DNA from 3 places in the Arthrobacter sp. MYb221 genome. Region 2 is predicted to be linked to each of the others. Evidence: riboswitches for the same ligand, from Rfam matches in the RefSeq annotation. Region 2 holds a riboswitch; each other region holds the start of a gene.
What was found. Region 2 has a riboswitch for thiamine pyrophosphate ahead of thiC (phosphomethylpyrimidine synthase ThiC). Riboswitches for the same ligand answer to the same signal wherever they lie in the genome.
Positions count from the first base shown of each region.

Region 1: linked by a shared signal. The riboswitch ahead of thiO (glycine oxidase ThiO) and the one ahead of thiC (phosphomethylpyrimidine synthase ThiC) in region 2 are both predicted to bind thiamine pyrophosphate.
Region 3: linked by a shared signal. The riboswitch ahead of CQ015_RS10620 (ECF transporter S component) and the one ahead of thiC (phosphomethylpyrimidine synthase ThiC) in region 2 are both predicted to bind thiamine pyrophosphate.

Region 1 covers NZ_PCPW01000003.1:379,646-381,844, reverse strand. The annotation lists gene CQ015_RS06255 (GNAT family N-acetyltransferase) at 296-1,264, opposite strand; TPP riboswitch at 1,344-1,449, shown strand; gene thiO (glycine oxidase ThiO) at 1,445-2,199, shown strand, end outside.
Region 2 covers NZ_PCPW01000006.1:103,444-105,642, reverse strand. The annotation lists gene thiC (phosphomethylpyrimidine synthase ThiC) at 1-1,196, opposite strand, end outside; TPP riboswitch at 1,194-1,301, opposite strand; gene CQ015_RS09265 (MFS transporter) at 1,496-2,199, opposite strand, start outside.
Region 3 covers NZ_PCPW01000007.1:159,699-161,897, reverse strand. The annotation lists gene CQ015_RS10635 (monovalent cation/H+ antiporter complex subunit F) at 1-229, shown strand, start outside; gene mnhG (monovalent cation/H(+) antiporter subunit G) at 229-642, shown strand; gene CQ015_RS10625 (DUF4235 domain-containing protein) at 706-957, opposite strand; TPP riboswitch at 1,032-1,150, shown strand; gene CQ015_RS10620 (ECF transporter S component) at 1,222-1,839, shown strand; gene CQ015_RS10615 (ATP-binding cassette domain-containing protein) at 1,841-2,199, shown strand, end outside.

The DNA of each region.
Region 1 (2,199 bases), on a different contig from region 2:
ACCGTCGGAGCAACACTGTGATGGGTCACGCCCTGTTGGGTGGACAATCTTCTGATCAGGCTACCGGGGTGGGCCGGGTAGGTGCCGGCCGCCCACCACCGAGAGCAGACAATTCCGGACAATGACACCATACGGGTCAGTAGTGTGATGAGTCATGTTCCCGGCAGTGAGAGGCCTGGTTCCTACCTTGCCAGCTGATCCCAGACCAGCCACTACAAGACTCACAGTGGTGTGAGAGGTGGGGGCTAGACACCCCCACCTACTCGATTCCGTTCCGCTGCGGCCCCGAAGAAAATCAGCCTCCCGCCGCCTCCGCGCGAAACTCCAGCGGACTGATCGGCGGGATGGGATCGGTGGGCAACCGCGCATAATTCAACACATCGATCCGCTGGCCATTGATCAGGAACTTGCCGCGCTCGCGTCCTTCGAGAATGAACCCGCAACGCTCGGCGACTATCTTCGACGCCGGATTGTTCACGCGCAAACCCAACTCCAGTCGCTGCAAGCGGTAGCTGGAGAATAACTCCGCCGAGAGGGCGGCCAACGCCCGGCTGCTCAACCCGCGGCCCCGATGCTCCGCGTGCAGCCAATACCAGACCCAGGCGCTCAGGTTCGCCTCATCGATGGTCCCGCACACCAGACCAACGAGCGCAGAATTCTCGACGACGGCCAACGGAACCTGCCGGGCCGGGAATTCGAGCAACATGCGGACATAGGCTTCGGCCTCGGCAAGCGTACTCACCTCGCCTTGCCGGGCCATATCCGGGCTCGAAAGGAAGGCCGCGAGGACTTGCGGTGCATCCGCTAGGCGAAGCGGACGCAAAGATGCCGTCGTTTCGCCAGCGGCGCCGAGCCGCCGGCCGCTGATCTGGGACGACGCGGATTGACCGGTGCCTTGATGAAAGAGCAATTGCCAACCTTGGGCCGAATGAACCCAGAGCGAGGTGCGTTGGCTCAGGTTCTCCGGCTTGGTTCGCCACCGCAGAATCAGCAGCGAATCGCTGAGCCTGCGCACGCGCGGATCATGCACTTCGTCCCTAGTCGATTCAACGACTGGTTCATTGCACAGCTGCTCGATAATCTGCGCGCGAGAATAGCACCTGCCCGAGGCACCAACCTCTTCGAAATCTGCGTGGAGCAGCCGCAATAATGCCTGCCGATCCCGGCGGACGGCAGGCAAGAGCAGTTGCCGTTCGCCATCGATGACAACCTGTGCCAGTCGATGATCGGTAGACAAATCCTCCGGACCACTGAATTCGCTCATGCCAACGAGTAAAACACAGGCAGAAGCACAGGTTGAAGTCATGAAGTTCGCCAAAGTGAGCTGAGGCATGCTTATAATCCAAGTACTCCGCGGGAGCCCAACAGCGATTGGGCTGAGAGGGCCATGTGCCGACCGCTACACCTGATGCGGGTCATGCCGCCGTAGGAAGGAAATGCCTTCGTGCATATAGTCATTGTCGGCGCCGGAATCATCGGGCTTGCCACGGCATTCGAACTGCGCGCCCGCGGCGCCGAAATCACGCTAGTGGATCCGGCGCCTGGGCTAGGAGCCAGCCACGCCGCGGCGGGAATGCTCGCACCGACCGCCGAAACCACCTGGGGACAGGGCGCACTTCACCGCCTGATGGCCACTTCGGCCAAGGAATACCCCGCATTCATTGACCGCGTGGAACAAACCACCGGCAGCAGACCAGCGTACGTAGAAAACTCCACGCTGGTCGTCGCCGCCGAAACCGCGGATATGGACGCACTGCTTGCGCTCATGAAGCTGCAAGCCTCGCTGGGATTCAGCGCCGAGCGGCTGCTGGGCAGCGCGGCACGCAAACTCGAGCCGGCGCTTGCCACCGGCATCGCCGGCGCCATCCGCTGCGCCGAAGACCAGCAACTGGACCCGCGGTCCCTGCTGCGCATCCTGATCGATGAGCTTGACCGGTCGATCGTGCGCGAAACGGCGGTGCGGCTGCTGCGCCAGGGATCACGGACCAGTGGAGTGCTTACCTCAACTGGCCAAGAAATCCATGGCGATCAGGTACTGCTTGCCAACGGGTTGGGCGCGCTAGCAGGTGCGCCAGCTCTGCCATTGCGCCCGGTCTACGGAGACATCCTCAGGCTCCAAGGACCGGTGGGCGCGCCGCTGATCAAGCACACCGTGCGCGGAATCGTGCATCGGCAGCCGGTCTACCTGGTGCCACGCAC
Region 2 (2,199 bases):
AACGGCGCCCCGTCGCAAAGCTCCTGCTGGCGTTCCACATTCTCGCGCACCAGATGGAAAGGGATATGCCCGGGGCCTTCGACCATCACCTGAACATCATATTTCCAGGCACGCTTGGTCAACTCCGCCAAGGTATCCAGCTCGGCGAACTGGGCCGCATCATTCGCGTCCGCGATGGAGCCTGGACGCAGCCCGTCGCCCAGGGAGAATGAGACATCGTAACGAGAGAAAATCTCGCAGAGTTCGTCAAAGTGGGTGTAAAGGAAATTCTCCTGATGATGGGCAAGGCACCAACCGGCCATAATCGACCCGCCGCGGGAGACCATTCCGGTGACCCGGTTGGCGGTCAGCGGGATGTAGCGCAGCAGCACACCTGCATGAATGGTCATGTAGTCCACGCCCTGCTCGCACTGTTCGATGACCGTGTCGCGGAAGATCTCCCAGGTCAGTTCGTTCGCTTCGCCGTTGACCTTTTCTAGTGCTTGGTAGATCGGGACGGTGCCGATGGGAACCGGCGAGTTGCGGATGATCCATTCACGGGTGGTGTGGATATCGTCGCCGGTGGAAAGGTCCATCACCGTGTCGGCACCCCATTTGGTAGCCCACTGGAGTTTGGAGACTTCCTCGGCGATCGAGCTGGTCACCGCCGAGTTGCCGATGTTCGCGTTGATTTTTACCAAGAAGGCCTTGCCGATGATCATCGGTTCGGATTCCGGATGGTTGATGTTCACCGGAAGGATTGCCCGGCCGGCCGCTAGCTCGCTGCGCACCAGCTCGACATCGCATTCTTCGCGCAGGGCCACATAGCGCATTTCCGGGGTGATGACCCCTTGCCGTGCGTAGTGCATCTGGGTGACCCGAGTCCCGGGTGCCGAACGCAACGGTGGTGCCGAGCGCCCGGCCCATTCGGCGCTCGCCGTGCCGCGGCGGACCGCGGATCTGCCATCATCGTGCAGGTTGCGCTCACGCCCGGCATAGGTCTCGACATCTCCACGCTCACGAATCCACGACTCTCGAAATGGTTTCAGCCCCGTGGTCGGGTCGCTTCCCGGGCCGCTGGTGCGGTACACCTGCAGCGGTTCGTTCGGCTCGCCGTTGGGGGCATCTGCCAGCTGGATCTGCGTGACAGGAACCGAAATTCCCGCAGACTCACGGTAGGCAATGGTGTGGGCAGAGTGCTGTTCAAATTGTTCCACTGTGGGAAACTCACTTCCTTCGCCGGCATTACCCGGACAGGTTCAACGGTCGCGGACGGCGTTAGCCCGATCTCAGCCCCTGCGAGGGCACCCGTGTGGTCTCAAACAAGGTATCACGACTGGCAACGTGGACTTGCAAGGAAGACGAGAAACTTTAAAGTGAAAAGCTCCCATTGGGCAATATCCAACGGGAGCCTTACGATCATCACTCGCACCTTCAAGGAGGTGTCTACGACATTACCCGGGGTTTCTATGTCAAAGCTGAGCATAAACTCGGCAATTCCGAAGAGCCGGGGTGACTACTTGTTCAGGCTGAGTTCCTGCGACGCGTCGACTTCGATCGCGGTCTTCTTCGCGGCGCTGGGAATGCAGGCCGCCAAGATTGCCGCGACCACGGAAATGCCAGCTCCAAGTATCAGCGCCACGCGGAATCCGGATTCTGACGGTAGTGAAGCTCCGCCGAAATCGGTGGTCATCTGGGCCAGCACCAGGCCGATGACCGCGGCGCCGGTGGTCGTGCCCAGCGAACGCATCAGCGTGTTAAAGCCATTGGCCGCAGCCGTTTCGCTGCGGGGGACTGCGCCCATGATGATCGCCGGCATGGCGCCGTAGGCCAGAGCCACACCACCGTTGATGACGAGGCTGGTGAGCATCAGGCTCCACGCGCTACCCATGCCGAGCAGGGTCAGGCAGTAGCCGACGGCGATGACCGAAACGCCAAGTACCAGCGTGAACTTCGGGCCTCGTGCGTCGGAAAGCCGCCCGCCGACAGGGGAGAGCACCAGCATCATCAGGCCGCCTGGAGCCATCCAGAGGCCGGCTGCGAGAATCGACTGGCCCAAGCCATAGCCGGTCTGCGACGGCAGCTGCAGGATCTGTGGCATGACCAGCATGCTGGCGTACATTCCGAAGCCGACGAAAATCGAGGCGATATTTGTCAGCAGCACGCGCGGAATAACAGCGGTGCGCAGGTCAACCAGCGGATCCTTGGTCCGTGTTTCCC
Region 3 (2,199 bases), on a different contig from region 2:
GGCGCTGGCCTCTATCGCTTGCCTGTGGCGGGTTTTCAAGGGCCCCTCGATTCTTGACCGGGTGCTCGCTCTCGACGTCATGCTGTTGATCATTTCCAGTGCGCTGTGCCTAGACATGGCGCTGAACCGGCACACCGATTACCTGCTGTTCACGGTGGTTGCATGCACCTTGGGATTCATCGGCTCGGTTACCGTCTCGCGGTTCGTATCGGATCAGAGGAACGCCTAATGGACACGTTCTTAGAAGCACTCGCTGCGCTCTTGCTGGTACTTGGTTCCCTGATGTCGCTGATCGCCGGAATCGGTTTAATTACCTTCCCGGATCTGCTTTCACGCATGCACGCGGCCACGAAACCACAAGTATTGGGCTTCCTGCTGCTCTTCGCCGGACTCATCATCCACTTGCGCAGCTGGGGACTGATCCCGGTCTTTGCATTGGCCTGGGGATTGCAGCTGCTGACTGCCCCGGTATCGGCGCACATGATTGGCCGCGCCGGATATCGCACGAAGCACGTGGCGAAAGAAACCTTGCATGTTGATGAACTAAAACAGGTCATTAGCAATCATTCGCAGACGACCGGAACCACCGCAGCGGTGCCGCCAGCGAAACCTGCACAGAACGACGAGCCCGAGAGCACCTAGCTGCTGGTTAAACTTTGGTGGGGCAGGCCAAATGGCCTGCCCCACCAAAGGAATTCGGCAATGTTACTTGCTGAACTTCTTCATGGCCTTGTTGGTGCCGCGATCAGCCAGCACCTGGATAATCGATGCGACCACGGCGGAGAAAATGGCGAACCCCAAAGCCTGGCGCATACTCGCTTCCGCGGCTGCTTCCTTGCCGTGACGTGGCGCGTCGTTTCCGGTGAAGCCTTTCCAGACCTTGTCGACCAGTCGGCTTCCAAGCATTCCCGCTCCCATGGAAATTCCAAGGGTAACAAGCTTCTGCACTGAGTTCATGAGGACCTCGCATTCGCGTCGTAAGGTTTCGTTCTGTAGCCCAGCATACCTGCGGTATGGTGGTTGAGCAGTAATCATTCCGACAGGGGAGCGTCATGCCGTTCGCGGTGCAAGACGCTGAGAGTGCGATAGATCGCAGACCCTCGAACCTGCCCCGGCTAGTACCGGCGAAGGAAGTCGAGCATCTCGGATGCGGATCATGGCGCGCGATTAAACGCCCACCGGTCCGTGCATCTCCCCTCCTTACATAGGAGGACAAACCTTATGAACGTTGCACCAGCAACTAACCGTGCCAGCTGGCGCGTGGTCGACATCGTTGTGGCCTCGGTAATCGCGGTCGCCTCGGGCGTTATCTTTTGGGCTTGGAACGCCGGATACGGATTGGTCAGCCTTGCTTTCGTGGCTTTCCCACCGGCAAGCGCCTTCGTATCTGGCATGTGGCTTTTTCCCGCGGTGCTCGGTGCGTTGATTATCCGGAAACCCGGTGCCGCGCTGTATTGCGAGATCCTCGCCGCCGTCATCTCAGCCTTGCTAGGTTCCCAATGGGGATTAGCGGTGCTGTTCTCCGGCCTGATCCAGGGGCTCGGAGCCGAGGTGGTCTTTGCCGCAGTGAGGTACCGCCGGTGGAACCTGCCGGTGGCACTGCTTGCGGGATTCATGTCGGGAATTTTCGGCGGAATCGGCGAAGCCTACCTGCTGGGTTACTTCGCTGAGTACACCGAGGCGATGAAGCTGTTCCACGTAGTTGCCATGGGCATTTCCGGCCTAGTTATTGCCGGACTTCTCTCGTGGTTGGCAACCCGTGCTCTGGCGAAGACCGGTGCCCTGGGAGCATTGGCTAGCCGTTCGGCACACCTTGAAGGTTCGCTGCGCAGTGCCTGAATTGAGTTCTTCGACTACCGAAGCCACCCCCGGGCACCTCGGCGGTGGCGGCTTTGAGATCACGGCCGACAACTTTGGCTGGCACCATGCCGAACGTCCATTGCCGGCGCTTAGCGGACTGGACCTGCATATTCCCGCCGGGCAGAAGGTCCTGCTGCTAGGCCCATCTGGCGCCGGTAAATCAACGCTCTTGCACGCCTTGGCTGGAGTTCTGGAGATCGACGAACGGCAGCAGGCCACTGGCAAACTGCAGATTCAGCGACGGGATGCCTTTGCCCGCAGCTTCCCGGTCGGGTTGATGCAGCAAGACCCCGAAACACAGATCGTGCAGAGCCGGGTCGGCGACGATGTCGCCTTCGG